Linked DNA regions of Prochlorococcus marinus str. SB. The protein of the gene in region 1 binds, or shares a complex with, the protein of each later gene. Links are inferred from orthologs where the notes say so. Each region holds a gene or a part of one and is shown in the gene's direction. Other genes may lie near its edges. The genes, in order: rodA and mrdA.

What was found.
Region 2: the proteins of rodA (region 1) and mrdA are in contact, whole or in part, in a crystal structure (PDB 6PL5), measured with the Thermus thermophilus proteins. The link is inferred for Prochlorococcus marinus str. SB from one-to-one orthologs. Residues at the interface, in WP_223903423.1 of Thermus thermophilus: Phe161, Val165, Phe168, Val169, Leu172, Pro198, Tyr199, Glu202, Tyr211, Arg212, Asp213, Gln220, Val221, Gln223, Ser224, Ile226, Ala227, Ile228, Gly229, Ser230, Gly266, Phe267, Val270, Leu274, Tyr277, Gly278, Leu281, Phe285, Leu289, Arg297; in WP_223903432.1 of Thermus thermophilus: Arg4, Ile5, His6, Leu8, Ala9, Phe12, Ala15, Leu16, Leu19, Gly20, Arg22, Ala23, Trp24, Leu26, Gln27, Val28, Tyr31, Tyr34, Leu36, Leu43, Thr45, Asp47, Lys156, Gln157, Gly158, Ser160, Val184, Leu201, Glu202.

The regions. Positions count from the first base shown.
Region 1 is NZ_JNAS01000002.1:781,105-791,899, forward strand. Bases 4,036-6,877 are described here. They hold rodA (rod shape-determining protein RodA), read left to right. Parts: upstream 4,036-4,743; coding sequence 4,744-6,012; downstream 6,013-6,877. Other genes in these bases: EV02_RS02275 (Mrp/NBP35 family ATP-binding protein), read left to right, coding at 4,036-4,740; EV02_RS02265 (sensor histidine kinase), read left to right, coding at 6,012-6,877. Also shown: EV02_RS09225 (lipid-A-disaccharide synthase-related protein), read left to right, coding at 1-792; EV02_RS02295 (hypothetical protein), read left to right, coding at 828-1,094; EV02_RS02290 (ribonuclease D), read right to left, coding at 1,098-1,733; EV02_RS02285 (cofactor assembly of complex C subunit B), read left to right, coding at 1,896-2,453; hemF (oxygen-dependent coproporphyrinogen oxidase), read right to left, coding at 2,482-3,510; more of EV02_RS02275, read left to right, coding at 3,670-4,035; more of EV02_RS02265, read left to right, coding at 6,878-7,376; EV02_RS02260 (photosystem I reaction center subunit II PsaD), read left to right, coding at 7,487-7,909; EV02_RS02255 (anthranilate synthase component I family protein), read left to right, coding at 7,969-9,489; gshA (glutamate--cysteine ligase), read left to right, coding at 9,490-10,608; ppc (phosphoenolpyruvate carboxylase), read left to right, coding at 10,662-10,795. UniProt on the Escherichia coli protein: Peptidoglycan polymerase that is essential for cell wall elongation. Also required for the maintenance of the rod cell shape. Functions probably in conjunction with the penicillin-binding protein 2 (mrdA).
Region 2 is NZ_JNAS01000002.1:586,909-597,764, reverse strand. Bases 5,035-7,937 are described here. They hold mrdA (penicillin-binding protein 2), read left to right. Parts: upstream 5,035-5,543; coding sequence 5,544-7,331; downstream 7,332-7,937. Other genes in these bases: EV02_RS03150 (diflavin flavoprotein), read right to left, coding at 7,898-7,937; EV02_RS03145 (NAD(P)H-dependent oxidoreductase), read right to left, coding at 7,356-7,880; EV02_RS09545 (hypothetical protein), read left to right, coding at 5,386-5,529; EV02_RS03135 (hypothetical protein), read left to right, coding at 5,035-5,274. Outside these bases: EV02_RS03115 (pyridoxal-phosphate-dependent aminotransferase family protein), read right to left, coding at 1-958; cobalt-precorrin-5B (C(1))-methyltransferase CbiD, read left to right, coding at 1,046-2,158; guaA (glutamine-hydrolyzing GMP synthase), read left to right, coding at 2,213-3,799; EV02_RS03130 (PD-(D/E)XK nuclease family protein), read left to right, coding at 3,872-4,585; more of EV02_RS03135, read left to right, coding at 4,666-5,034; more of EV02_RS03150, read right to left, coding at 7,938-9,700; EV02_RS09540 (hypothetical protein), read right to left, coding at 9,907-10,053; EV02_RS0108825 (hypothetical protein), read left to right, coding at 10,431-10,856. UniProt on the Escherichia coli protein: Catalyzes cross-linking of the peptidoglycan cell wall. Responsible for the determination of the rod shape of the cell. Is probably required for lateral peptidoglycan synthesis and maintenance of the correct diameter during lateral and centripetal growth.

The DNA.
Region 1 (10,795 bases):
TTTTATCATAAGTTGAAAGGTTCTGAATGGGATCCATGGGAAATGTTTTTAATGAAATCTCCAAGATGTAAAAATTTAATTATGAGAGATAAAATTACAGCTAATAATTTGAATAAAAAAAATATTGATGCAAAATATTTGGGTAATCCAATGATGGATTTTGTTAATGCAACAAACGACAAAATATCAAATATTATTTCTTTTAAAAGGATTATTTTATTAGTTGGAAGTAGATATCCAGAAGCTCTTAAAAATCTTGATAATTTTCTAAATTGTTTGCAAGATTTTCATATATCAAAGGATTTGGTTATTCTTTTGCCTTTGAGTATTAATGCAAATGTGATTCAAATTCAAAATTATTTAAATAAATATGGTTTTATAAAACAGAGCAAAGTTAAATTTCTAATTAACGAAGATTCAGTATGGAAAAAGAAAGATCAATATGTAGTGATTGGAAAAGGTACATTCAATTCATGGGCCAATATGGCAGAAGTTGGCTTATCTAATGCAGGAACTGCTACAGAGCAAATTGCTGGCCTTGGAATTCCATCTCTCTCTCTACCGGGACCTGGGCCACAATTTACAAAATCATTTGCAAAAAGGCAATCAAGATTATTGGGCGGTAGTGTTTTAGTTTGCAATAACAAAAAAATTCTTTTAAAACGTTTAAGTTTACTTTTGAAAGAAAAAGTTGAAAGGTTAGAACAAGCAAAAATAGGCAAAAAAAGAATGGGGGAATCCGGAGCAAGTAAGAAAATCGTAGATGCCATAAACCTTTATTTGTTATCTTAGTAAATGGCACAAGCTTATTAATTATTAATTCTTTTATGTATCCAATAAATGATCGACAATATCTAAAAATTTGTGCAGAGATTGCAAAACTTATGAGTATAAGCTTATCTTCTGCTAAAAAGAAAGTAGAAATTCAAATCGCAAAAGAAGGCTCGAAAACTATTCAAGAAAAAATACAAGTTGCGCAAAATGTTTTAAAAATTTGTGAAAAAAATGATGGAGATAAATTAAGTTCTTCAAGAATACTTGATAAGCTTATGGAAACTCTTGATGGTGAAGATAATTTTTTAACTGAAGATTGATTATTAATGTTCAAATATATTTGAGAATTTTAGTATGTCTAAATCAGCATGTACAGAAACTGTTTCGAAACATTTTTGAGCTAATTCATATCTATTCTCTCTTTCTAAGATAACTTTTAATTTATGCATAGCTTCAATTAAATATCTAACATCATTTGATGCATAATCTAATTGATCTTTTGTTAAATCTTCGTTGCTACCCCAATCACTACTTTGCGAGCTTTTGTCCAGATCTATACCTAACAATTCATTAATTAAATCCTTTAAACCGTGTTTATTTGTATAAGTTCTTGCCAACTTACTAGCAATCTTTGTACAAAAAATATTTTTTGTATTAATTTCAAGATTGCATTTTAGAGCTGCTACATCAAATCTCGCATAGTGAAATATTTTAGTAATTTTGTCATCTTCAAGAAGTTTTTTTAAATGAGATGAAGAAGATGTATTACGTTCGATTTTTATACAGCATGTTCTTTTAAATTCATTGCATATTTGTACTAAACAGAGTCTATCTCTTCCATGGATTAAACCCATTGCTTCAGTATCAATAGCTAGGTAGGATGATTTTTTATAAAGATTGTATAAATCTACTGTTAAATCGTTATAAAGAAGATCAATATTTTTACTTTCAATAGTCATTTTTAATAAGTTTTAAGGAAATTTAAGATTTAGAATATTACTTAAGATTTTATTTAATTAAGAATTTTTATCTTATAGAAGTATTTTACAGAATAATTCTAAAAAATTATAATATGATGTAAATTTAATTTTTATTCTCGAGTTACTAGAAAAAATTATTTAATGTCATATTCCTTAAATTCAACATTATTGCTGACAATTCTCTTGGCCATAGGTTTATTTTTTTTTCTTAGGGCTTCCAGTAAAGATAGAACAACTATCGTTGAGATCTCATCTTCTCAGCAGCCTATTAAAGTTTTAAATAGTTTATGTGAATGGCTTAACTTGAGGGGATGGAAGCAAACAGGAGGAGATTTTGAACAAAGAATTTTAATATTCAAGGGTCAAGTTGTTTCTAGTAAATTTTTAGCAATTTTTTTAGGTTTTCTTGGCGGTTTTGGTTCTTGTGCTTTGGGATTAGTAATTATTCAAATATATCCTGAATTGGGTTGGTGGCCTATTCTTTTGGGATTAATTGGTGGACCTTTGTCTGGAATTGTTTATTTTAAAAAATCAGCAAGAGAGGAGAAATTTGAATTAAGGTTGATCAACGAAAATGAAAATGATTCAACTTTCATGAGACTAAGAGCACATAGGGATGAATTAATCTCTTTAGAAAATGAACTTGGAGAAAAACTTCAATTGAAAAGTGATGGTTCCTTATTTAAAACACCTATTTAAGATACTTTAAAATTTTATTAGATAATTTTTAATCAAAAATATTATTCTCTATACAGAATTTCTCTAACTCTTTATCATTTAACCAATCTTGGGGTTTTGTAAAAATTGAAGTGAGAAATTCCTCTCGAGAACCCTTTTTAGCTTTATATCCGTATTCCCATCTAGCTAAAGGCGGCAAGGACATTAATATAGATTCAGTTCTACCATTTGTTTGTAGTCCAAAAATCGTCCCTCTATCCCAAACTAAATTGAATTCGACATATCTACCTCTTCGATATAGCTGAAATTCTCTTTCCTTCGATGAATATGTTTGAGAAGCTCTTTTTTCAATAATGGGCAAATATGAAGGGAGGAATGCTTGCCCACAATTTTCGGCTAAAGAAAATAAATTATCCCAATTTAAATTAGATCTGCCAATATTTTGTGAAGATTTTGATGCCTCTCCATTGTGATTATTTCCTTTATAAATATTGCCTGAACCATCTTGATAATCATAAAAAATACCTCCTATGCCTCTAGATTCATTTCTATGCTTCAAGAAGAAATATTCATCACACCATGGTTTGAAAACTTTATGCAAATCTTTACTAACATTCTCACAAGCTTTTTTATGTTCGTTATGAAAATTCCTTACATCAGAAAGATAAGGATAAAAAGGGGTTAAGTCTGCACCTCCCCCAAACCACCAAACAGGACCAGCTTCGAAATATCGATAATTCAGATGAACTGTAGGAATAAAGGGATTCTTAGGATGCAACACCATAGAAGTTCCCGTAGCAAACCATTCATGACCTTTTGCTTCGGGTCTTTGAGAGATTATAGATTGAGGTAATTCTTTTCCCTGTACTTCCGAGAAATTTACTCCTGCTTGTTCAAAAATAGAACCATTTTTCAATACTCTTGATTTTCCTCCGCCACCTTCGTCTCTTAGCCAGGATTCTTCTGTAAATTTCCCTTTGCCATCTATATTTTCAAGCCCTGAACAAATTTTGTCTTGTAGAGTTAATAAGAGATTTTTAGTTTTTTCTCTCGAGTTTTTAGGAGGTTCTTTCAACATGTATTTAGTAAATCTTGAAGAAAAAATTTTTTTTGGTTAATTATAAGTTTCTCTTTATAATTTCTCTTAGGGGGTCCCTATTGCCTATTATTTGATAGTTCGACATAGTTCTTAATCTTTTAAACAGTCGACTACCTTGCCAAAATATTTAAAAATTTAATGACCACAATAGAAGATGCGAATTTTGCTTTACAAAAAGTTCTAGATGCTGGATCACAGAAAAATGTAATTGAATTAGCTTGGATTAAAAATGTAAGAGTAACTATACCAAGAGTAATCGTAACATTATCATTACCATCGTTTGCTAATTCTCAGAGAAATAGAATTGTAAAAGAGGTTAGAGAAGTACTACTGGATTTTCAAGATATTGATGATGTTCAAATAGAGGTAGATAATAATTCTTCCAAAACAGAATCTCAAAATCAAAGTAATGCTCCTGAATTGCAGAAGATTGATGGGATTCGGCACATCATAGCTGTTAGCAGTGGTAAAGGTGGAGTTGGAAAAAGTACCATTGCAGTTAATCTCGCTTGTTCTCTAGCTAAATTAGGCTTAAAAACTGGTTTGCTGGATGCGGATATTTATGGACCTAATACTCCCTCAATGATGGGAGTTGCCGAACAGAATCCAAAGGTTACGGAAGGTAGTGGCAGTGATCAAAGGTTAATACCAATAAATAAATATGGAATTTCTTTGGTATCAATGGGTTTCCTCATAGAAGAAGGTCAGCCAGTTATATGGAGAGGACCAATGCTTAATAGTATTATCCGACAATTTTTATACCAAGTTGAATGGAAGAATCTTGATTTTTTGGTTATTGACTTGCCTCCAGGAACAGGAGATGCTCAAATATCTCTTTCTCAATCTGTGCCTATTTCTGGAGCTATAGTTGTCACTACTCCTCAACAGGTATCTTTGCAAGATGCAAGGAGAGGATTAGCAATGTTTAAACAACTCGGAGTACCTTTACTGGGAATCGTAGAAAATATGTCAGTATTTATTCCGCCAGATATGCCAGGCAAAAAATATGAAATTTTTGGTAAAGGTGGTGGACGAACATTAGCTAATGAAAATGACTTACCATTATTAGCTCAAATTCCTATTGAAATCCCTCTCGTTGATGATAGTAATAAAGGTATACCAATCTCAGTAAGTCAGCCCCATACAGAAAGTTCTGTTGTATTTGGTAATTTAGCTCAATTAATTAAGAATCAATTTGTCAATATTTAATTGATGTTTAAAAGAATTTCCTTATTAAATAACAGAGGATTTTTACAAAAAAAAGACAACTTTAATAGAGGTTTTTTACTCTCTCCACTACTTCTTATTCCTCTTTTTTTAGTCATTATTTCCGGTTTTTTAATAAAAAGTATTCAGGGTGATTTTTTAGTATCGAATTATTTAAGTCATATCCTAACTGGTTTTTTAGGTTATTTTTTAGGATTTTTTATTTCTTATATACCCTTAGAGAGAATTAGAAAGTATGTGGTTCCATTTTATTTGTGTACTTTAATATCCTTATTACTAATTTATTTTTTTGGGATTTCAGTTTCTGGAGCCCAAAGATGGTTAAACTTGGGCATTTTTTCTTTTCAGCCTTCAGAAGTAGCTAAACTTAGTACTGTATTAACGCTTGCTTTAGTACTCGACAAAAAAATAATCTTAACAATAAGAGATTTAGTATTGCCCTTATTATTAGTAGTTATTCCTTGGTTATTAATTTTCTTTCAACCGGACTTAGGCACCTCTTTAGTTTTACTTGTTTTGACAAGTGTGATGTTCTATTGGTCGCAAATGCCAATAGAGTGGATTTTGATATTAGTGTTTTGTATTATCACATCTATATTTTATCTAACCTTACCAACTATTCTTATTTTCTGGATTCCAGTTATAGGATATCTTGCTTATAGATCTTCAAAAAAGAAAATTATTTTTTCTGCTATCGCTATTTCGTTCCATTTAATAGTGGCAAAATTGACACCAATCTTGTGGCAATATGGTTTAAAAGAATATCAAAAAGATAGATTAGTTTTATTTTTAGATCCAAATAGAGATCCATTAGGTGGCGGATATCATTTGATACAGAGTCAAATTGCAATTGGTTCAGGAGGATTATTTGGGACTGGTTTGCTACAAGGTAAACTGACTAATTTGCAATTTATACCTGAACAACATACTGATTTTATATTTAGTGCTTTAGGGGAAGAATTAGGCTTTGTGGGTTGCACTACAGTTTTATTTTTGTTCTTTTTTTTGATAAAAAAACTTATTAATACTGCATCAATTGCTAGGACTAACTTTGAATCTTTAATTGTTATTGGAATAGCCTCAATATTTATATTTCAAATAATTATTAACTTATTCATGACTATTGGATTAGGGCCAGTTACTGGGATTCCCCTTCCTTTTATGAGCTATGGTCGAACGTCATTGGTGACTAATTTTATATCTATTGGATTCGTTTTATCTATATTGAAACGTTCTAGATCACTAAGAAGTTGATGAAATCACTAATAACTATAAAAAAAATTCAAGAGCTTTTAATGAAGGGAGTTCAAACCATATATGTTGATGATGATACATCCAGAAGAATGTGGTGGGCTTCTTTAGAAGTTATTCAAAAAGATTTTTTATCTCAAAATTATAAACAGGGGGGGATCTGGATCGCCTCTCCTTTGCCAGCTTTTAATGATAAAAAATTTTTAAATCAACTTAATGGATGGCTTTGGTCTCCTGAGGGGTTTTCATATTTTCAAAATGAGAATGCAGGTTTTTTACCAGTCAATAATTCAGAAAAGATAAAAAAAGATTTCGATTTAGTTAGCAATTATAAAGTCTTAAATCTTTGTCAGGAAGATGGCTATGAACCTTTTTTGATGATAATCACCCCAAATTTTCAATGCGTATTATCAATTGTAGGAGAAAAAGATAAAAAAATTCTATTAATGAAGTGTGATGAAGAAAGCCTAAAACTTTCAATTGAATTAATGCATGCAAAATTAAATCAAGAAAATTATGAGGAGGGAGTAAAATTTCGTAATGCAATAAATAATTTAGGAAATCTTAATATTAACCATCAATTTGAAAAATTATTTTGGCCAATATTATCGGCAAAATTAGCAAATAATACGCCAAGTCACAATATACAGAATTTTGTGAAAAATGATGAAAAAAATGTGCAGATAACTGAAGCAAAATTATTACGTGCAATTTCTCATGAAGTAAGAACTCCTTTAGCAACTATAAAAACCCTAATTAGTTCTACTTTAAAAAAATATAGAATGGATGAATCAATAAGAAATCGTTTGATTCAAATAGATAATGAATGTAATGAACAAATTGATAGGTTTGGTTTAATCTTTAATGCAGCAGAATTAGTTAGTAATGAAGTACCATCCTTGAATAACTTGGCGAAAATTAATTTAGCCGAAATTTTTAAAAAGCTTGCTCCTTCATGGAATGATCAATTAAATCGACGTGGGATTTCTTTAAAGATTGATATACCCAGTCAACTTCCGCAAATTTTGAGTGATTCTGAAAAATTGGAATTAATGTTAAGTGGTTTAATTAATAAAAATACTAGAGGATTAAAAGAAGGTAGTACATTAATTTTAGAATTAAGACCAGCTGGTCAAAAACTTAAACTTCAATTAAAAGTACAAAAATTAGAAAGTAATCAAAAAGAAATTCCAAAAAAAGATAACGGTTCTGATATTGGTCCTGTTTTAAATTGGAACCCTCAAACAGGTAGTTTACAACTTAGTCAAAATGCTACTCAAAAGTTGTTGGCCAGCTTGGGAGGGCGTGTCACACAAAGGCGTGATACAGGTTTAACAGTATTTTTTCCGATTTCAGATTCAAAATAAAATGAGAAAAAGGTTTCCATATATTAAATAATGTAGAAAATTTCTTTTAAATTTATAATTTTGCAAAATATGAATGCTAATTTCTTATAAGAAATAACTCAAAATCAAGGATGACTGAAACTTTAGTTGGTCAATTTCCAAAGCATATAGGAAGTACTGGGGGTTTATTAAACTCAGCAGAAACCGAAGAAAAATATGCAATTGTATGGAAAAGTTCCAAGGAACAAGCCTTTGAATTGCCAACCGGTGGAGCTGCTATTATGCATGAAGGTGATAATCTAATGTACTTTGCAAGAAAAGAACAATGCCTTGCATTAGGGACACAATTAAGAGCTTTCAAACCAAGAATTGAAGATTTTAAAATCTACCGAATTTTCCCAGGAGGGGATATTGAATTTTTACACCCAAAAGATGGTGTTTTCTCTGAAAAAGTAAATGAAGGCAGAGAGAAAGTAGGACATAATCCAAGAAGAATAGGTGAGAATCCAAATCCAGCTGGTTTGAAATTTACAACTAAGAATACTTTTGATTAACTTCCATAAAGTTGATATAAAAGAAGAAAATAATTATAATTTGGGTTGACATTACTAATATGATCAGCTCACAAAAAGATAGTTTTTTAAAGGCTTATAAAGAAGGTAAAAATTTTATACCTATCATTCAAACTTGGCCAGCAGACTTAGAGACTCCATTGTCGACTTGGTTAAAATTATCCTCAAAAGATTCCCATGGTGTTTTTCTTGAATCTGTTGAAGGTGGGGAAAGTTTGGGTAGGTGGAGTATTGTTGCTACTAGACCTCTTTGGGAAGCCGTTTGTTATGGAGAAGAAATAGTTAAAACTTGGAATAATGGCAAAACGGAAACTCATAGAGGTGATCCTTTTGATATCTTAAAAAGTTGGACAAAGGAATATAAGTCAACCGTGCTTGATGACTTACCATCAATTGGACAGTTATATGGCTCTTGGGGTTATGAATTAATAAATCGGATAGAACCAAGCGTTCCAATAAATGCAATATCAGACAATAATATCCCTTATGGTTCATGGATGTTTTTTGATCAATTAGTTGTTTTTGATCAAATAAAAAGATGTATTACTGCAGTGGTTTATGCAGATACCACTTCTTCAAAAGAGTCTTCGATTGAAGAGTTGTATCTATACTCAATTTCTAAAATTCAGAAAACTAGAAATTTAATGAGAGTTCCTCTAAAAGAAGATGAGTTTTTAAATTGGAATGAAAATGAGAATCTGAATTTAGATCTAGAAAGTAATTGGAAGAAAAAAGATTTTGAGGGTGCAGTTCTCTCTGCAAAAGAATACATAAAAAAGGGAGATATCTTCCAAATAGTTATAAGTCAAAGATTCCAAACTCAAGTCAATAATGATCCCTTTAATTTATATAGAAGTTTGAGGATGGTTAATCCATCTCCATACATGTCATTTTTTGATTTTGGCTCATGGTACTTAATAGGTTCAAGTCCTGAAGTAATGGTTAAAGCCAAAAAAAATAAAAATAGTCAGATTGTTGCAAGCTTAAGACCAATAGCTGGCACAAGACCAAGAGGTATTGATAATCAACAAGACTTGGAATTAGAAAAGGATTTATTAAAAGATCCAAAAGAGATAGCTGAGCATGTAATGCTTATTGATCTTGGAAGAAATGATCTTGGAAGAGTTTGTGAAATTGGTACCGTAAGGGTTAAGGATTTAATGGTTATTGAGAAATATTCACATGTTATGCATATAGTTAGTGAAGTTGAGGGAATCTTAAAAAACAATGCTGATGTATGGGATTTGCTCAAAGCATCTTTTCCCGCAGGGACAGTGACTGGTGCACCAAAAATAAGAGCTATGCAATTAATTAACCACTTTGAAAAAGATGCTAGAGGACCTTATGCTGGTGTTTACGGATCTATTGATATTAATGGTGCATTAAATACAGCAATTACGATAAGGACTATGATAGTTAAACCCTTAAAAGATGGTAAATATAATGTTTCAGTGCAAGCAGGAGCTGGAATAGTTGCTGATTCTTTTCCTGAAAATGAATATCAAGAGACAATAAATAAAGCGAAGGGGATACTAAAAGCATTAGCCTGTTTGGATAAATAAATGAGTCAAAATAATCTTTATAAGGGTTTTGAGGTGGAACTTTTCACAGGTTCTTTAACTTCTCATATTGGTGTTTCGGCTGAAATTGAGAAAACATTTCCTGATTTTGTAAAAGAGCCAGATAACAGAAACGTTGAATACATAACAACACCAGAAAAAGACTACAACTCTTTATATGAGAAATTATTAATTCCTAGACAAAAGTTGAGACGGTGGCTAAACAAAAAAGAGTTAACAATCATTCCTTCATCCACTCTTTGTTTTAAACACGATATTCAATTTCAAAGATCTGATATTGATAATGCTTATCATCAATTTATACAAGATAATTATGGAACCTCAATTGCAACTTCCAGCGTACATATAAACTTAGGAATAGATGATTTAGAAAAGCTTTTTGCAGCTATTAGACTAACAAGATCTGAGGCTGCTTTATATCTATCTCTAAGTGCTAGTTCACCTTTTTTAAATAATAAAATTACGGAGAATCACTCTCAGAGATGGATACAGTTTCCTAAAACACCAAGTAAAGTGCCTTTTTTTGTAAATCATAATTCCTATATCGATTGGATCGAGGAAAATATAGCCAATAATAATATGCAAAATATTAGGCATTTTTGGTCTTCAATCCGACCAAATGGTCCCCAAAGACCTTTAATTCTTGATCGTCTGGAATTAAGAATTTGTGATTTTGTTTATGATATTAACTTGCTTTTAGGGATAACAGCCATGATAGAACTAAGGATTCAACATCTTTTTGAAAATATTGATAGCTTAGATCCTTTGAATGCCAGTTTTTTTTCTATTGATAAATTATCAGAAATATGTGATCAAAATGAAACTAATGCTGCTAAAAATAGTCTGAATTCAGAATTAATTAACTGGCAAGATGGTAAAAAAGTTATTTGTAGAGAATGGATTCAAAACTTATTATCAGATTTGTCATCCACAGCAGAAAATTTTGGTATGAAACATCTCTTAGATCCTATTTATAAAGTCCTTGAAGAGGGTAATCAATCTATGAAATGGATAAATCAATATGAAAAAGGTTTTTCTATTGAGCAAATAATGAAAATTTCTATCGAAGATATGATAAGGAGTGAGGCCAATAATGTTTGATTATTTAAATAAACATTTGATCTGAACATTTTTACTTGTGACATAATGATTATATGGAATCTTTTCGACAGATAAAAAATAACAATGTGGATCTGATAAGTAACAATGATCCACTTGATAAAAATCGTCTTTTAATAGAAGATCTATGGGAATCTGTGCTGAGAGAAGAATGTCCTGATGATCAAGC
Region 2 (10,856 bases), 200 kb from region 1 along the record:
CACCTGCAAGTAAAATATCAAAATTATTCTTTATTGTTTTTCTAAATTCTTCAGCATCAATCCCTTCAGTTTTTATCGCAGTAATTGACGGACTTAAATATTTTTCATCAGCAAATAATTTTAGATTTAAAGCTTTTACTGCATTGCTCATCGCTAATTTGTGTTTATTGTGTCTTTGGAAAATATTATCTAAACCTTCTTCTCTCATCATCTTTAAAGCTTCATCTAAAGCGAAAACTAAATTAACTGCTGGGGTATATGGATTACTGTTAGTTAAAAGACTTTTTCTGTAGGATTTTAAATTTAAATAAAATTTTGGTAAATTAGATTTTTCTGCAGCTTCCCATGCTTTTTGGCTCATTGCTATAAAGCTAAGCCCTGGAGGTATCATATATCCCTTTTGTGATCCTGAAGCAACGATATCTAATTCCCATTCATCTACTGGTACATTGCAAGCTCCAAGACTTGTAACGCAGTCAACAATTGATAAAGCTGTGTTGTGGGCACGAATATATGAACTAATGGTTTCCAAATCATTAATTACACCTGTTGATGTTTCAGAATGAGTCAAAATAACTGCCTTTATTTCTTTTTGGTTATCTGCCTCTAATACCTTTTTGAATTCTTCTGGATTAAGTGGCGTGCCCCATTCGGAAACAATTTTTATTACTTCAAGACCAAATTCTTTTGCAACTTTTACCCATCTTTCGCCAAATTTTCCATTTTCTCCACAAATTACTTTATCTCCTTTACTTAAGGTATTTATTATTCCAGCCTCCATTGCGGCAGTCCCACTACCAGTGATTGTTAGAACATCATTTTGAGTTTGATGAAGCCACTGTAAATTTTTAGTTGTGCTCTCTACGAGATCTTGAAATTCTTTACTACGATGGCCTATTGGATGCTTACTTAATGCTTGTAAAACTTTTTCTGGAACTGGTGTGGGTCCAGGAATCATCAATGATAATTTTTGTTGTATGGCCACTTTTTATTAAATAGGTCATTCTTAGATTAGTTCTCATTATATATTTTTCAATTACTTGATTTGAAAAAAGGATTTTCTTTACCTTTGTGGGTTGCTGGAGCTGCTAGGTCAGCATTAAATAAACTAGTAGGGTTACCATTTAAGAATTATGAACTAATAAAAATTCCTAATGAAAAAAAAGAAATAAAAATTGAAATTCATTCTGTTGGTTTACTTAAAGATGACTCACATGCATTAGGAATTACCTTTGCAAAGTCAGGCTTAGATCTTGACATTACACAAAACTTAGAGATATGGACAATAGCCTCTTTAGAAAAAATTTCTTTTAGTAATCCTGCTCAAAAAATTCCAATAAATATTATTGCAGGATCTGGTGTAGGCATAAAAGAAGATACATCAGAGATATGCATTTCTAATTTTGCCAAAGAAGTTTTATTTGAAAATTTGTTAGATAGTATACCTGCCGGCTTTAATTTGAATTTAGAAATTATTTTCCCAAATGGGTTGTTTTTAGCAGAAAGAACTAGTAATAAGTCATTTGGTATTGTTGATGGATTATCTATTATTGGTACTTCTGCTGAGACTTATTCGAGTGCTTCACCTGATCAATTAGAAGAGGCTAAAAATAATCTAGCAAAGTTAATTCAAAATGATTTTGAAGGGGAAGTGATATTTGTTATTGGTGAAAATGGGTTAAATTTGGCTAAAAGTTATAATGTTAATTTGCCAATTATCAAAATTGGAAATTGGATAGGACCATTATTAGTTGATGCTGCAATAAAAAAAGTTAAAACTGTAATTCTTTTTGGTTATCACGGGAAATTAATTAAATTAGCAGGCGGTATTTTTCATACGCATAATCATTTGGCTGATGCAAGAATTGAGATTCTTATTTATTTAGCTGTTCAAGAAAAGCTACCACCTGAAATAATAGTTGAATTATCTCAGTTAGATAATCTTGAGAATGCATTACAAATTCTTGAGAGATTTAATAAATCTTTAGCTGATAAATTATTCAAGAATTTATCAAATACCATCGAAAAGCGTTCTTTTAGTTATGTAAATAGGTATGTAAAAACCGATATGGAAATCGCATCAATCATTTTTGATAGAAAAAGGAAAATTAGGTGGGCTGGAATTAACGGCAATAATTATATTTCTTATTTTCAATGAGATTAATTTGAAATTCATTATGCTTTTGTAAATAAATTGAGTTAACTTTTATACATGAGTCAAATAACTTTAAAAAAAGAACGAGATCCTTCAATATTAATTTTGGATTTCGGATCTCAATATTCTGAATTGATTGCAAGAAGAATTAGAGAAACTAATGTTTTTTCTCTTGTAGTTAGTAATTACATTTCAATTGAGGAAATTAAAAATATTAACCCTAAAGGGATTATTTTGAGTGGAGGCCCGAATTCTGTATATGAACAAAATGCACCTAAGTGTGATGAAAAAATTTTTAATTTAGGAATTCCTATTCTTGGCATATGCTATGGAATGCAATTAATGGTCAAAGAACTGGGCGGATCTGTTATTTCAGCAACCAAAAGAGCTGAATATGGCAGAACACCAATAACTATTGATCAAGAATCTGATCTCCTTTCTGATGTAGAAGATAAATCTATTATGTGGATGAGTCATGGCGATTCTATTAATTGTTTGCCTGATGGATTTAATAAAATTGCTCATACCGAGAACACACTCCATGCAGCAATTTCAAATGATTTTAAGAAATTATTTGGCGTACAATTTCATCCTGAAGTTATTCATTCAGAGTTTGGGATGACGGTAATTAAAAATTTTGTTTATAAAATTTCTTGTTGTGCGGCTGATTGGACAACGGAAACATATATAGAGGAAACTATTCCCAGAATAAGAGAGCAAGTTGGCAATAAAAAAGTTTTGCTTGCCTTATCTGGAGGAGTTGATTCCTCAACTCTTGCTTTTCTTCTCAATAAAGCTATTGGAAATCAGCTTACATGCATGTTTATAGACCAAGGTTTCATGAGAAAAGGTGAACCAGAATTTTTAATGAATTTTTTTGATAAGAAATTTCACATAAAAGTTGAATATATTAATGCAAGGGAAAGGTTTATTGCCAAATTAAAAGGTATTACTGATCCAGAACAAAAAAGAAAAATTATAGGTGAAGAATTTATCAGAGTATTCGAGGAAGAAAGCAATAGATTGGGGCCTTTTCAGTATTTAGCCCAAGGCACTCTTTATCCAGATGTTATTGAAAGTGCTGGTACTAATATTGATCCTAAGACTGGTGAAAGAATAGCTGTAAAAATAAAGAGTCATCATAATGTTGGTGGCTTGCCAAAAGATTTACAATTTAAATTGGTTGAGCCATTAAGAAAACTTTTTAAGGATGAAGTCCGAAAAGTGGGAGCTGCTTTAGGTTTGCCGGATGAAATTATTAAAAGACATCCATTCCCAGGCCCTGGATTAGCTATAAGAATTTTGGGAGAGGTAAATAATGAAAAACTTGATTGTTTAAGAGATGCAGACTGGATAGTAAGAGATGAAATTAAAAAAGCAGGTCTTTACAATGATATTTGGCAAGCTTTTGCTGTATTACTACCTGTTAAAACTGTTGGAGTTATGGGAGATAAAAGGACTTATTCCTGGCCAATAGTTTTACGTTGTGTATCAAGTGAGGATGGTATGACAGCCGATTGGTCAAAAATTCCTTTTCAGATATTGGAGAGGATTGCAAATAGAATCGTAAATGAAGTAAGTGCAGTTAATAGAGTTGTTTATGATATTACAAGCAAACCTCCTGGAACTATTGAGTGGGAGTAAATTATAAATTTTCTAAAAATTTAAGACTTTTATTTTATTTAAGAAATATTTTTAAATGGAGTGTTAACTGTAATGAGCGAGATTATTAAATTAAGTCGATCTACTGTTGAGAAATATCTTAGTTGTCCAAGATGTTGTGTACTTGACAAAAAATATCAAATAAAACCTCCATCATTACCTTTTACTTTAAATATAGCTGTAGATAATTTATGTAAAAATGAATTTGATTATTACAGAAAAATTCAGGAGCCTCATCCTTTATTTATTGAACATGGTATTGATGCTGTTCCTTTCAAACACAAAGATTTAGAACGTTGGAGAAGTAATTTTCAAGGGATAAGATATCTGTCAATAGAACACAACTATGATTTTGGTGGTGCTGTCGATGATATTTGGCAGAAAAAAAATGGTGATCTTATTATTGTTGATGTGAAAGCAACTTCTAGAAATAATTTTGATTGGTCTGAGACTTTTAATAAATACGAATATGCAAAAGCCTATAAGAGACAATTAGAAATGTATCAGTGGTTATTTAAAAAAAATGGTTTTCAAGTGGCTAATGAAGCTTATCTTTTATATTTCAATGGAAAGAAAAATGAAGAGTTATTTAATAACCAATTAAATTTTGACGTACATCTAATTAAATTAGATTGCTCTACTTCATGGGTAGAGAATAAGATAATTGATACGGTTAATTTATTACGTTCGGATAATTTCCCCAAACCTTCATTAAAGTGTGAATACTGTAATTATTTAAAGAAGCGTTGGCAGTTATCAATAACTTAATATTCATAGGATAATTTTTCATATTTCTGGAAAAATAGTGAATAAAAGATAATCTTTAATTAGATTAATAATTTAGACTTTTGATAAATTCGAAAAATTCTGAAAGAAAGATAACTAATCATCTGCAACAAGATGTAGTCAAAGTATCTGGCAAAACAATTTTTATTAATCCTTTTTTATATTGGAGAAGATTTGACGAAAACACTAATAGATGGCTTAGAGAACCTGGTCAAATGTCAGATGATCAAATTGCACCAAACAGGAATCGTTTTTATCCAGAAATAGATTGGGCTGATTTGAGTCATGAGCAGAAGCTCATAAAAGATGCAACTGTTGAGATGTTTTTAAAAACTCTTGAATTGATAAGTACATTTCATCCTTATCTTAGTTCTGGACAATTATTAGAAGTGGAGAGGAAGATGGCGATTACAAAAAAAACTCCTTTCGAAAAATGGGTAACAAAATCTTTCGCCAAAAAAACGAGATTATTAGAAAATGAAAAAAGAAAATTTCAAAGAGAAAGATTTTTTAATAGCTGGAGAGAATGGTTCAGTCTTACAAATACTCAACAAGCAATTTTGCCGTTAATTGTCACGATATTTATTTCTTCGTTTGTTGGGTGGTCTTTAGGGATATCAAAGAATAGTTGTAATCCTTATTTTGAACAAAATATAAATAAATTAAATTAATTTGTTTTTGATATTTTTTAAGTATCTAAGTAAAAATAATTTTGAAAAAAATAAATTTCTTAATTAAGATGATATCAATTGAAATCATTGCTTAAAATAAGGAAAAATTTTATGAGTGAAAATTTGAATTCAAATTATATTGAAAAGGATGATTTTAATTTGAAAACGGAAGATAGTAATTATGAAGATTTAATCCAAAAACTTAAAGAAATAAAATCAACTATTGCTTTATTGGAAAAAACAATATTTAAATAAATTTTATATTTTTGATAAAAACAAGTCCCAATAAAAACCTTTTTTCATTAAAAAGACAACCTCTAGTTTTACTTATTTTTTCTTCTGTTTCCTTTTTATTAATACTATTTAGGTTAATTTTTTTACAACTTTTAAATTATGAATCTTTTAAGAAGATGTCTGATGAGAATAGGATCAGACTTATTGCTTCACAGCCAATTCGCGGCAGAATAATTGATAAAAATGGTTATGTTTTAGCAGATAGTAGAGTTAAATATTCTTTAATAATAAAGCCTCAATCTGTTAATAAAAGCAATTGGGAACAACATAAATCAAGTATCTCTAACTTGTTAAATATTGATAGTAATGTAATTCAAAAAAAATACTCTGATGGTCTTAAAAATCAGAAACTTTCAGTAATTATTCTTGAGGATTTAAATGTAGATCAATTAATAAAATTTCAGGAGAATGAAGATAATTTAATTAGTTTTGAAATAGCTACCAAATTAATTAGAAATTATCCTTATAAAACCCTTGCTGCCCATGTAATTGGTTATACTCAGCCAGTTACTGAATTAGAATATAAATTTTTATCTAAGAAGGGTTATAAATTAAATGACTTAATCGGTAGGACGGGAATTGAATATGTTTACGAAGATTTTATAAGAGGTGAATGGGGCGGAGAAATGGTTGAAGTAAATTCATTAGGAAAATTTCAAAGATCATTGGGTATAAGACCTTCAGTACAAGGTAATGATATTCAACTAACAATCGATCTTAATCTGCAGTTAGTTGCTGAGGAGGTTCTTAAAGATAAAAAAGCTGGAGCCATAATAGTAATGGATCCAAGAGATGGTGCAATAAGAGCCATGGCAAGTAAACCTACATTCGATTTAAATTTTTTCTCAAAGGATTTTAAACCTGAGAAAGAATATAATACACTTTTTAATTCTCCTGAAAAACCTTTATTTAATAGAGCATTAAATGCCTACGATCCAGGAAGCGTTTGGAAAATTGTAACGGCTTTAGCTGGCTTGGAAAGTGGAAAATTTCCTAGAGAAACAATGTTAGATACGAAACCATGTATCACTTATGGAAGCCAATGTTTCAGGGAACATAATGATTTAGGTTTTGGAGTAATAGGTTATGAAGATGCTTTAAGAGTTTCGAGTAATACATTTTTTTATCAAGTCGGATATGGTGCAGGAGTTGATGAAATTCATAAGGTTTCTAGAAAACTTGGTTTTAATTCTTTATCTGGAATTGAAATTTCTGAACAAGAAAATAAAGGATTAGTAGCAAGTAGTGAGTGGGCTAAAAAAGGCAGAGGATGGGGGCAACCAGGAAGAACTCCATGGGTCCCAGAAGATATTGCGAGTATGTCTATTGGACAATTTGTTGTTCAAGTTACCCCTATTCAAATAGCTAGAGCTTATGCTGCTATTGCAAATGGAGGTTATTTAGTTACTCCACATTTGACTAAAAAAGATGAAGAAAGTCTTTTAGATAAAAAACGTATTCCAATTGACATTGATCCACAAAATATTCAATTGATAAAAAGTGGTCTTCGGAAAGTAGTAGAGTCTGGCACAGGAGTATCAATTAATTATGGAGTTTCAAATTTACCTCCAGTGTCAGGTAAAACAGGAACTGCTGAAGACGGTGAAGGTGGCTCAGATCATGCTTGGTTCGTTTGCTTTACACCCTCTGAAAATAGCGAATTACTTGTAGTTGCTTTTGCACAGAATACTCCTGGTGGTGGATCTGTTCACGCCCTGCCAATGGCAAGAGAAATTTTAAAAGTTTGGAATGAGAAAAAATGAGATTAATTTTTAGCTATTAAAAGTTTATGTTTTTAATTTTTTCATTTGTAAAAGTCTTTGAATAATATCTTCAATAGTTTTTGTATCTATAGGTTTACTATATGACGACAAAAGTTGTCTTCCTAATACTTGACTTCCTAAATGCACTAATTGAATTCGTAATGAGGTCAGTAGTTCTAACCCTATCCCACCAGAAAATGTTGCAATTGCAATAGGTTGACCATTAAATAAATTCCTAAAGTCATCTCCCGAAATAGATAGCCATGCTATGAAGTTGGAGAGAATGGGAGGTATAGATCCATTATACTCAGGCGCACAAATCACCCACCTTTCAATCTCGAAAAGCTTTTTTTTTAATTCTTCTATTTCATTTGGAATATTTTCTTTGCTGTGAATTCTTGGATTAAATAATGGAATATCAAGAGTAGTAAGATCTAAAATTTCAGAACTTATGTTCAGTTCATTACTTTTTTCAAGAAATTTTTCAGAAAGTTCTAGATTTTTACCACAACTAGCCGTAATGATTATTAGATCTTTTGTTTCAGTCATAAATTAGATAAATAAATTTAATAGTTAGCACCTGTTTTGCGGTGATGAACTGCCGTTAGACTATCGGATTTTAGTATATTACCGTGTAGTACTTCGGCGTAGATTACCCAATGATCTCCACATTCCATTCTCTCTTTTACAGCAGCATCCAACCATGCAAGCGATTCAGGAATGATTATCTGTTCATTAGGAGTTAATTCAATATTTATTCCTTCAAATCTATCTTCTCCAGGTGCAAAGGGCTTTGTGAATCTTTTCAAAGGTTCTTTAAAATCTTTTTCACTAAGAATATTTAATGCAAAAGAATCTCCTATTTGCAGAAGAGACTCTACCGATCTATCTTTTGCTACTGCAATACTTAACCCGGGTGGAGAAAAACTTGCTTGACTAACCCAAGATGCAAGCATAGCTCCTTTAATATTATTTTCATCTTTGCCTTTAGAGGCTGTTAGGACACAAAGTGAGCCAATTACTCTTCCAAGAGCTTGTAGTTTTGGATCCGTTTTGCTTGTAATCATTCCAGTATCTGATTTTCTGGGTTTTTTCTTTGCTTTTTTTATAATTTTTCTACCAAAGTGAGTTCCTATTTCTTCTAACTCTTTAATCTTTGGTTTATTTGGACTAAATTTAATCCTTATAGGTTCAAAACCAAACTTAAAACCACCGTCTTTTAATTTTGTTTCAAGTAAATCTATAGCTTCGCCGCTCCAGCCAAAACTGCCAAAAATTCCCACTGGCTTATCTCTATTACCCTCTGCTAACAATGTTCCTAGCGCACTAACTATTGGAGTTGGGGCGTGACCACCCAATGTGGGTGAGCCTATTAAATATCCATCAGCATTTTGGATAGATTTTACAAGTACATCATTAGGTGTAAATTCGCAATTAATACTTTCAACTTCTACAGATGTTCTATTTATCCCTTTAGCTAATGCATCACCAATTGAGGCTGTATTTCCATATGCACTTGCATATATCAGAGCGATCTTAGGATTATTTCTTGAGAGATTCTCTCCCCATCTAATATAGTCATTTAAAAAGCTTTTTAAGCTATATTCGATCGCGGGACCATGTAATGGTGCAATAGTTTTAATGTCATAATCTGATATTTTTTCAGTTATTGATACTACTTGATTAGACATTGGTGCCATCAAGCAATCATAAAAATGTTTCCTATCAATTTCTGTACTAACTCGATTTGTTTCAGACCAATATTTAGATGCGATGTGTGCAGAAAAAATTTTTTCACTCAGAAGTATTTCTTGATTACGTTCATAAATTATGAGGCCACCAGGCCAACGTGCTGTTGGAATAGGAATTAACTCTAGTGAAAAGTTGTCTAATTCTAAATTAAGTTCTTTTTTAATTATGTTTATTTCAGGTAATTGAATTTCAATAAAGTTATCTACGGTAGGATTTCTTTGATTCCAAAGTTCGCTAATAAGTTTATAACCTGGATTAGAGCAAGTAATAGTTGTGTTTTTAAATTGGGTACTTATATTTTTTATAGTTTCAATGATTTGGGGATTAATATGACCAGAAATGAAGTTTATTTTATCTAATTTAAATTGATCGCAAAACCTAGAAATTAATTTATTAAATGAATTTAAATATTTTTTCTCAGGTGGATGAATAATAAAAAGTTCCTCATGACTTCTTATGAAAAAAGTATTAAAGGAGGTTCCTTTTTCAAGGTTAAATTCAAGTTCAAATCTTTCTTTATTTTGGTCTAAGAATCTAACACAAGAAAAATTTTCAGTAATTTCAAATTCTGATAAGTTTTGATTTTCTTCAACTAAGGCTAAATTAATATCTGACATTTTTAAGACTTATTTTCTAGTAATATTTTCCGACTTATTAGTCGTGGTAAGGTGTCATATAGACTTTCAACGGATTTTCAACTATCGACCAGAACGTTTTGTTCTTGTGAAACCGTTATTTATCAGAAGATTATACCTATAACAGCACCATTAATGAGTTATTAAATGTAGGGTTTCCAACTCGAACGCGATTTCTTGTTGATAATCTAAGCAAATTGATGATTTTTATAAATTTTTCTGTAATCATCATGTAATCTTTCTTTTGCTAATCTTCTATTTTGCATTGCGTCTCTATTCAACTCCATTTCATGGAAGTGTTGATTGAGAATAGTGAAAGGAGTAATTAGTTTCATAAGACCTCCTATATCTACACTTAAATTGTCCTTCTTTTTACTTGAAATTCATAGGGCATTTCTACCCGAGTATTAGTGCTTTGTGGTTGTCACGACTATCATTTTCTATTCAGTTTGAGCAGAAATAATTCATGAGTCAAAGGCACTTCATTGACTTTGTGGACAGCCAAGTGCAAACGACTTGAAGAGGGCAAAAAAATGCCTTCTTATTTTTTTAATTCACTTTATGGATCTGTAGCGTGGAAAGGGAGAGTGGAATGTTGCCTAACTGTCACATGTGACAGTTGATAAAGAATAATATTTTAACTTTAAATTTTAAACAAATAATTTATATTTTATTTGTGTGGGTGAGTTGTGAAAATAATCTAATTTTAAAAATGAAAATTCTTATAGCAACTCTTATATTGGGTTCCACTCTGCCAGTCAATGCTTATGAGAGCTTTGGAGATCGCAGTAATCGAGAAGCATATGAGTCACGAAAAGGATACGCATATGAAAACAAGTGCTTCCGTTATGAATATAGAGAAGAGTATATACCAGGCAATTCAATGTTTCCTGGTTATGTTAAATCTTATCGTGAGAAAGTTTCTATCCCATGCAACAGTAAGCGCAACGCTTTCAACCATTATCATCATAAGAATGAACCCCAAACTTCATATGTGAAATATAAAGCTGCTCCAAAATGTATTGGAAGCACAACTCTAGGAGGGTTGATTGGTGGTGGAATTGCAGCATCTCTATCAAAAAGTGATGCATATGGTTGGAGTATTCCTTTAGGTGCAGTTTTAGGTGCAGGTATTGGA